Regions from separate parts of the Citrobacter sp. LST-B2 genome, predicted to be linked through region 2. Evidence: predicted binding sites of a transcription regulator. Region 2 holds the regulator's gene; the other holds the start of a gene.
The links. Region 2 encodes PurR, which represses purine synthesis genes. Its sites were predicted from a motif close to CANGCAAACGTTTGCNTG; they were not measured.
Positions count from the first base shown of each region.

Region 1: cvpA (colicin V production protein) is a predicted target of PurR. The motif match lies at 3,103-3,120, and genes of this name have one in related genera.

Region 1 covers NZ_CP192598.1:3,356,765-3,361,633, reverse strand. Annotated here, with positions in the region: gene accD (acetyl-CoA carboxylase, carboxyltransferase subunit beta) at 3-917, shown strand; gene folC (bifunctional tetrahydrofolate synthase/dihydrofolate synthase) at 987-2,255, shown strand; gene dedD (cell division protein DedD) at 2,245-2,928, shown strand; gene cvpA (colicin V production protein) at 3,176-3,664, shown strand; gene purF (amidophosphoribosyltransferase) at 3,699-4,869, shown strand, end outside.
Region 2 covers NZ_CP192598.1:2,315,311-2,320,179, forward strand. Annotated here, with positions in the region: gene punC (purine nucleoside transporter PunC) at 1-599, opposite strand, end outside; gene punR (DNA-binding transcriptional activator PunR) at 711-1,643, shown strand; gene purR (HTH-type transcriptional repressor PurR) at 1,640-2,665, opposite strand; gene cydH (cytochrome bd-I oxidase subunit CydH) at 2,959-3,048, shown strand; gene ACQ0PY_RS11130 (MFS transporter) at 3,216-4,382, shown strand; gene sodB (superoxide dismutase [Fe]) at 4,429-4,869, opposite strand, start outside.

The DNA of each region.
Region 1 (4,869 bases), 1.0 Mb from region 2:
AAATGAGCTGGATTGAACGAATTAAAAGCAACATTACTCCCACCCGCAAGGCAAGCATTCCTGAAGGGGTGTGGACTAAGTGTGATAGCTGCGGTCAGGTTTTATACCGTGCTGAGCTGGAACGTAATCTTGAGGTCTGTCCGAAGTGTGACCATCACATGCGTATGTCGGCGCGTAACCGCCTGCATAGCCTGTTAGATGAAGGAACGCTGGTGGAGCTGGGTAGCGAACTCGAGCCGAAAGACGTGCTGAAGTTCCGTGACTCCAAGAAATACAAAGACCGTCTGGCGTCCGCGCAAAAGGAAACCGGCGAGAAAGATGCGCTGGTCGTGATGAAGGGTACGCTTCACGGCATGCCGGTTGTGGCAGCGGCATTTGAGTTTGCTTTCATGGGCGGCTCGATGGGTTCTGTGGTCGGCGCACGTTTTGTCCGTGCCGTTGAACAGGCGCTGGAAGATAACTGCCCGCTGGTATGCTTCTCCGCCTCCGGCGGTGCGCGTATGCAGGAAGCGCTGATGTCGCTGATGCAGATGGCGAAAACCTCTGCAGCGCTGGCAAAAATGCAGGAGCGTGGTCTGCCGTACATCTCCGTGCTGACTGACCCAACAATGGGCGGCGTCTCTGCAAGCTTCGCGATGCTCGGCGATCTCAACATTGCTGAACCGAAAGCGCTGATCGGCTTCGCGGGTCCGCGCGTTATCGAGCAAACCGTACGTGAGAAACTGCCGCCGGGATTCCAGCGCAGTGAGTTTCTGATCGAAAAAGGCGCTATTGATATGATCATCCGCCGTCCGGAGATGCGCCTGAAACTGGCGAGCATTCTGGCGAAGCTGATGAATCTGCCGGCGCCAAATCCGGATACCCCGCGTGAAGGCGTGGTGGTGCCGCCGGTGCCGGATCAGGAACCCGAGGCCTGATAACTGAAAAGGGCAGGGCCACAGGCGCTGCCCTTTTGCTTTTCTCAACGTAACGATTTCACGGGCATCATGAATAACAAACGTATTCCTAAAGCCACGTCGCCCCTGGCCTCGTGGCTTTCTTATCTGGAAAACCTCCACGCGAAAACGATCGATCTGGGCCTTGAGCGCGTAAGCCAGGTGGCTGCGCGACTGGGCGTACTGAAGCCTGCGCCGTTTGTCTTTACCGTGGCTGGCACTAATGGCAAAGGCACGACCTGCCGGACGCTGGAGTCGGTATTGACGGCGGCGGGATATAACGTCGGGGTATACAGTTCGCCGCATCTGGTGCGTTACACTGAACGTGTGCGTGTACGTGGCAATGAACTGCCCGAATCGGCTCACACTGAATCCTTTGCCGAGATCGAAGCGGCGCGTGGGGACATCTCGCTGACCTATTTCGAATACGGCACTTTGTCTGCATTGTGGCTGTTTAAGCAGGCACAACTGGATGTGGTGATCCTGGAAGTTGGGCTGGGTGGACGACTCGACGCGACAAATATCGTCGATGCCGATGTTGGCGTAGTCACCAGCATCGCGCTGGATCATACCGACTGGCTGGGGCCGGATCGTGAAAGCATTGGCCGTGAAAAGGCCGGTATTTTCCGTGCGGGAAAACCGGCGATTGTCGGCGAACCCGAAATGCCTTATACCATTGCCGATGTCGCACTGGAGAAAGGCGCGCGGTTACAGCGTCGTGGCGAGGACTGGCAGTTTACGGTAACGGAGACGGGCTGGTCCTTTAGCGATCGCCACGGTAGCCTGGTGGATTTACCGCTGCCACAGGTGCCTCAACCTAATGCGGCGACTGCGCTGGCGGCACTGCGCGCCAGCGGCCTGAACGTCAGTGAGCAGGCGATTCGCGACGGGATTGCCCGGGCGATTCTACCAGGACGTTTCCAGATTGTGAGCGAGTCGCCGCGCGTCATTCTTGATGTCGCGCATAATCCTCATGCGGCGGAATATCTCACCGGACGGCTGAAAATGTTGCCGAAAAAGGGGCGTGTTCTTGCCGTTATCGGTATGCTACATGATAAGGATATTGCGGGAACGTTGGCCTGGTTGAAAAGCGTGGTCGACGACTGGTATTGTGCTCCGCTGGAAGGCCCCCGGGGCGCAACGGCAGAACAACTGCTGGAACATCTCGGTAAAGGCAGTGTCTATGACAGTGTCGCGCTGGCATGGCATGCGGCGCTGGCAGACGCGAGACCAGAAGATACCGTACTGGTGTGCGGTTCATTTCACACGGTTGCACATGTCATGGAAGTGATGGACGCGGGGAGAATCGGTGGCGAGTAAGTTTCAGAATCGTTTAGTCGGCACGATCGTGCTGGTCGCGCTGGGCGTCATTGTGTTGCCCGGGCTGCTCGACGGGCAGAAAAAACATTATCAGGATGAATTTGCGGCGATCCCGCTGGTCCCGAAACCGGGCGATCGCGATGAGCCGGATATGATGCCAGCGGCAACGCAGGCTTTGCCGACTCAGCCGCCAGAAGGGGCGGCGGAAGAGGTACGGGCAGGCGATGCGGCGGCACCGTCGTTGGATCCGTCACGCTATGCATCAGCGAATAATCCTGAGCTTGATTCGACGCCAGCGCCGGTAGAGCAGCCCAAACCAAAACCGGTTGAAAAGCCGAAGCCGCAACCGAAGCCGCCTGTAGAGGCAACGCCTGCTCCGGTTCCCGCTCCTGCGCCAAAACCGGCGACAGAAGAGAAATCGGCGCCAACGGGTAAAGCCTACGTTGTGCAGTTAGGGGCGCTGAAAAATGCCGATAAGGTCAATGAGATCGTGGGTAAACTTCGTGCCGCAGGTTTCCGGGTATATACTTCTCCGTCAACGCCAGTACAGGGTAAAATAACCCGTATTCTCGTGGGGCCGGATGCATCACGCGACAAGCTGAAAGGCTCGCTCGGTGAGCTACAGCAAATCTCCGGATTAAGCGGAGTGGTGATGGGGTACAGCCCGAACTAAGTGAGGGTTGCCTGATGACAGCGCTCGGCGTCTTATCAGGCTTCCCACCTTGTTGTATGTCGGCCGGATAAGGCGTTTACACCGCCATCCGGCAGTGCCCGAAGAGGCATAAAACGGTATGGCGTTGAAGTTTTTTTCAGCGCCATTTTTATTTACGCGCGGGAAGGAAATCCCTACGCAAACGTTTTCTTTTTCTGTTAGAATGCGCCCCGAACAGGACGACAGGGCGTAAAATCGTGGGACACATATGGTCTGGATTGATTACGCCATTATCGCGGTGATTGGTTTTTCCTGTCTGGTTAGCCTGATCCGTGGCTTTGTTCGTGAAGCGTTATCGTTGGTGACATGGGGTTGTGCTTTCTTTGTCGCCAGCCATTACTACACTTACCTGTCTGTCTGGTTTTCGGGCTTTGAAGACGAACTGGTTCGAAACGGGATTGCCATCGCGGTGCTGTTTATCGCGACGCTGATCGTCGGCGCCATTGTGAACTACGTGGTAGGGCAACTGGTTGAGAAAACCGGTCTGTCAGGTACCGACCGGGTTCTGGGGGTCTGTTTCGGGGCTCTGCGCGGCGTGTTGATTGTGGCTGCTATTCTGTTCTTTCTCGACACCTTTACCGGCCTGTCGAAAGGTGAGGACTGGAGTAAGTCACGGCTGATCCCGGAGTTCAGTTTCATCATCAGATGGTTCTTTGACTATCTGCAAAGCTCGTCAAGTTTCTTGCCCAGAGCATAAGCGTTGGGTTGTAGCTTAACGAGGAAAAAGACGTATGTGCGGTATTGTCGGTATCGCCGGTGTTATGCCGGTTAACCAGTCGATTTATGACGCCTTAACAGTGCTTCAGCATCGTGGTCAGGATGCCGCTGGCATTATCACCATCGATGCAAATAACTGCTTCCGTTTGCGTAAGGCAAACGGTCTGGTGAGTGATGTTTTTGAAGCTCGCCACATGCAGCGTATGCAGGGCAACATGGGCATCGGTCATGTGCGTTATCCAACGGCTGGCAGCTCCAGCGCCTCTGAAGCTCAACCTTTCTACGTCAACTCCCCGTATGGCATCACGCTTGCCCACAATGGCAACCTGACCAATGCCCACGAACTGCGTAAAAAGCTGTTTGAGGAGAAGCGCCGTCACATCAATACCACCTCAGATTCTGAGATCCTGCTCAATATCTTCGCCAGTGAACTGGATAACTTCCGTCACTACCCGCTGGAAGCAGACAACATTTTTGCCGCGATTGCCGCGACCAACCGCCAGATCCGCGGCGCGTATGCCTGTGTGGCGATGATTATTGGTCACGGTATGGTTGCCTTCCGTGACCCGAACGGTATCCGTCCGCTAGTGTTGGGTAAACGTGATGTCGGCGACGGTCGCACCGAATATATGGTGGCGTCTGAAAGCGTCGCGCTGGATACCCTGGGCTTTGAATTCCTGCGTGACGTTGCGTCGGGCGAAGCGGTTTATATCACGGAGAAAGGGCAGCTATTCACCCGTCAGTGTGCCGAAAACCCGGTCAGCAATCCGTGCCTGTTCGAGTATGTTTACTTCGCGCGTCCGGATTCCTTCATCGACAAGATTTCCGTTTACAGCGCCCGTGTGAACATGGGTACCAAGCTTGGCGAAAAAATTGCTCGTGAGTGGGAGGATCTGGATATCGACGTGGTCATCCCGATTCCAGAAACCTCCTGCGATATCGCGCTGGAAATTGCGCGTATTCTCGGCAAGCCGTACCGTCAGGGGTTTGTGAAAAACCGCTACGTTGGTCGTACCTTTATCATGCCGGGACAGCAGCTGCGCCGTAAGTCCGTACGCCGCAAACTGAACGCCAACCGCGCGGAGTTCCGCGATAAAAATGTTCTGCTGGTGGATGACTCCATTGTGCGCGGCACCACCTCAGAGCAGATTATTGAGATGGCACGTGAAGCCGGGGCGAAAAAGG
Region 2 (4,869 bases):
AGCAGGGTGGTGAACGTCAGTTTGTCCTTGCTGTCATCGCGAGCCCGGGTGGTGGGCTTTAAAAACAGGGCGGGCAGCATCAGCAGCAGCGTGATGAAAAACAGCGTGGCAAAGATCGCCTGCCAGGAAAGATGGGTCAGAATCCAACTGCCTAATAACGGCGCCAGTGCAGGAGACAGCCCGACCAGCGGCATGATGGTCGCGAAAATGCGGTTAATTTTATGCGAAGGATAGTAATCGGTAACCAGCGCCTGCCAGATGACGGTCGCCGCGCAGACTCCCACGGCCTGAATAAAACGCAGTACTAACAGGCCCGTTGCGCTCTCCACCCACAGCATACCCAGGCTACCGAGGGCGAAGACAGACAGACCCAGCAACAGGATCGGTTTACGGCCATAACGGTCAGAGAGGGGTCCCCACAGCAGTTGGGCGACGGCAAAGCCTGCTAAAAACAGACTCAGGCTGGCGCTTACGGCAGAGGCCGGTGTTTGCAGGTCAGATTGAATGGCGGCAAAAGCGGGCAAATACATGTCGGTTGCCAGAAAACCCAACACGCTGAGCCCTGCCAGCCAGACTAAAAACCCTTTTCCTGGTTGCATAGTTGTTCTCTAATTTTGATTAATCACACTGGCGCAGAGTGTAGGGAGTGAATTTGGGCTTGTGAAACGGTAATATTTGTTTATTGCATTCAAAAATTTTGTAGGCAGATTATGTGGTCAGAATATGCGCTGGAAGTGGTCGATGCCGTGGCACGCAACGGGAGCTTCAGTTCCGCGGCCCAGGAGTTGCACCGGGTGCCTTCAGCGGTCAGCTATACGGTTCGCCAACTGGAAGAGTGGCTGGCCGTCCCGCTTTTTGAACGTCGCCATCGTGATGTGGTGTTAACCCCGGCGGGCGCCTGGTTTTTGAAAGAAGGCCGCTCTGTCATCAAAAAAATGCAGATCACGCGTCAACAGTGTCAGCAGATCGCTAACGGCTGGCGTGGGCAACTCCCCATTGCGGTGGACAATATCGTGCGCCCGGAACGCACGCGGCAATTGATTGTCGATTTCTACCGCCACTTTGATGACGTGGAACTACTGGTCTTCCAGGAGGTGTTTAATGGCGTCTGGGACGCGCTGTCAGATGGTCGGGTCGAACTCGCCATCGGGGCAACCCAGGCGATCCCGGTTGGCGGACGATACACTTTCCGCGATATGGGTAAGCTGAGCTGGTGTTGTGTCGTTGCCAGTACGCATCCGCTGGCCGCCATGAGCGGGCCGTTAAGCGATGACACGTTGCGCAACTGGCCGTCGCTGGTGCTGGAAGATACCTCCCGCACGCTGCCGAAACGCGTGACCTGGCTGCTGGACAATCAGAAGCGGGTGGTGGTGCCGGACTGGGATTCTTCCGCGACCTGTATCAGCGCCGGACTCTGTGTCGGCATGGTCCCGACACATTTCGCCAAGTCGTATCTCAACAAGGGGCAGTGGGTCGCGTTAAATCTGGATAATCCTTTCCCGGATGCGGCCTGTTGCCTGACCTGGCAGCAGAATGATATGTCACCTGCGCTGATCTGGCTGCTGGATTATCTGGGAGACAGTGAAACGCTGAACAAAGAGTGGCTGCGGGAGCCCGATGAGACTCCCGCAGAAGAGGCTTAACGACGGTAGTCGCGGAACGGGCCATCCGCCACGGAGCGGCGCTCCACCAGGCGCGGGTGGACTTCAATAGACTGCGACTCTTCGCGTTTATTGACGATACGGTCCAGTAACATATTAAAGGCCGTCTCACCCAGTGAATCTTTCGGCTGGTGGATGGTGGTCAACGCTGGTGTAAAGAAGCGGGCGTTGCGCACGTTGTCGTAGCCTATCAGCGACACGTCCTGCGGGACGCGCAGACCCATCTCATCAGCGGCGCAAAGGGCGCCCATCGCCATGACATCGCCGCCACAGAAGACCGCCGTTGGGCGATGCGCCTGCGACAGAATTTGCTGCATGGCGCGGTAGCCGGATTCCGGCTCGAAGTCGCCTTGAACAATCCAGTTTTCAGGCACTTTAATCAGCGCTTCATCCATCGCTTTCATAAATCCGGCCAAACGGCCTGCGCCGGTGTTACGCTCCATCAGTCCTGGGATCACGCCAATTTCGCGATGTCCACGCTCGACGAGGTAACGGCCTGCCATGTAGCCGCCCTCGAAGGCGTTATCAATCACCGTATCAGTGAAGTCGGCTTTGGCTTCGCCCCAGTCCATCACCACCATTGGGATATGACGATATTCTTCCAGCATCGAGAGCAGGGGATCGGGGTATTCGGAACACATTACCAACAGGCCATCAACGCGTTTTTGCGCCATCATCGACAGATAGGCACGCTGCTTTTCCAGGTTGTTCCAGACGTTGCCGAGGATCAGGGTATAGCCCTTCTGGAAGCAGTTCTTCTCAACCGCTTCAATAATTTCAGCAAAATAGGGGGCTTCGCTGCTCGTCGCCAGCAAACCGATAGATTTGGTATGGTTAACTTTCAGGCTACGGGCAACCGCGCTGGGGGAATAGTGCAATTCTTTGATTGCCGCCCACACTGCATTGCGTGTTTCTTCAGCGACGAAACGCGTTTTGTTAATTACGTGTGACACGGTTGTAGTGGAAACGTTTGCGCGCTTCGCTACATCTTTAATTGTTGCCATTAAATCTCACTCCAGACCCAACCTGAACATTAAATTACGCCAAGTAAACGTTTGCCTTTACTCATCCTGTGCCCAACGTCTGGGCTGCGGCACGCCGGGAAACGACACGGAACGTCAGGAAGGGGTCAATGGCCGGTACGCTAATCAAGTAAGCGTCGAATTTTGTCTGATCTTTACGAAAAGGGGAAGTATTAAAAGCACATATCACTCTAAATCGTGGGAGATTTTTACACTCAAGTGTGTAAAAATGCGCTATATCACTTTTTGTGTGGGTATAAAAAGGAGAAAAGTTGATGAGCACCGATCTGAAATTTTCATTAGTGACCACGTTTATTGTCCTGGCTTTAATCGTTGCGGGCGGCCTGACGGCGGCACTGCACTGATCCCCTCGGGGGAGTTCCTGCTCCCTCGAACCTCCCGCCATATTGTTATTGAATCTGCAAAAGTCTTTTGTATTTTTGTTAACTTCTCTTTTTTTGTGATTGATGTCATGCTTTTGACTCTTTGTTAAGCATCGCGCCCTGTCGCGAAGAGCCGGAGTCATCACTGCATGAAAATCAATTATCCGTTACTGGCGCTGGCCATTGGTGCGTTTGGCATCGGTACCACCGAATTCTCGCCAATGGGTCTGCTGCCCGTCATCGCGCGTGGCGTTGATGTGTCTATTCCCGCGGCAGGTATGCTGATTAGTGCCTATGCGGTCGGCGTGATGGTCGGCGCGCCGTTGATGACGCTGTTGCTGTCACATCGCGGACGCCGTAATGCGCTCATTTTTCTGATGGCTATCTTTACGCTCGGTAACGTGCTCTCGGCGATTTCACCGGATTACACCACGCTGATGTTGTCACGTATTTTAACCAGCCTTAACCACGGCGCATTCTTCGGCCTGGGCTCGGTGGTGGCGGCAAGCGTGGTGCCGAAGCACAAACAGGCGAGCGCCGTTGCGACCATGTTTATGGGGCTGACCATCGCCAATATCGGCGGTGTGCCGGCGGCGACCTGGCTGGGTGAAACCATCGGCTGGCGAATGTCGTTTATGGCGACAGCGGGGCTGGGGGTTATCTCGATGTTGAGTCTCTTCTTATCATTGCCAAAAGGCGGTGCCGGGGCGCGCCCGGAAGTGAAAAAAGAGCTGGCGGTGCTGATGCGTCCTCAGGTGCTCTCCGCGCTACTGACTACCGTACTGGGAGCGGGCGCCATGTTCACGCTCTATACCTATATTTCGCCTGTTCTGCAAAGCATCACCCATGCGACACCGGCCTTTGTGACCGGGATGCTGGTTCTGATCGGTGTGGGCTTCTCCATTGGCAACTACCTCGGAGGGAAACTGGCCGATCGCTCGGTTAACGGCACGCTGAAGGGCTTTTTGCTGCTGCTGATGGTAATTATGCTGGCGATCCCTTTCCTGGCGCAGAATGAACTGGGCGCGGCGGTCAGCATGGTGGTCTGGGGGGCGGCAACCTTTGCGGTCGTCCCTCCGTTACAAATGCGCGTCATGCGTGTGGCTCATGAAGCGCCGGGTCTCTCATCTTCCGTGAACATTGGCGCGTTTAACCTTGGAAATGCGCTGGGCGCTGCGGCTGGCGGGGCCGTCATTTCAGGCGGATTAGGCTACAGTTTTGTTCCTGTGATGGGGGCGATTGTGGCGGGTATGGCGCTGTTGCTGGTGTTTATCTCGGCGAGAAAACAACCTGAACAGGTGTGCGTCGCCAGTTAACGGCAGGACAAAAACGCAGAAGGGATTCCCTTCTGCGTTATCTTTTTTACGCGGCGAAGTTCTTCGCTACAAACTCCCAGTTTACCAGCGCCCAGAAGTGTTCCAGGTAGCCAGGACGCGCATTGCGGTAGTCAATGTAGTATGCATGCTCCCATACGTCGACGGTCATCAACGGCGTGGCGTCGGTGGTCAACGGCGTGCCAGCGTTGGAGGTGGAAACGATAGCCAGCTTGCCCTCTTTTCCTTTAACCAGCCAGGTCCAGCCAGAGCCGAAGTTTTTGATCGCCGCGTCGGTAAATTGCGCTTTGAACTCGGCAAAGCTGCCGAAAGAGACGGCAATCGCGTCAGCCAGTTCGCCGGTTGGCTCGCCACCAGCATTCGGTGCCAGGCAGTTCCAGTAGAACGTGTGGTTCCAGACCTGAGCAGCGTTATTGAACACGCCGCCTTCCGAACTGCGTACGATCTCTTCCAGTGATTTCCCTTCAAA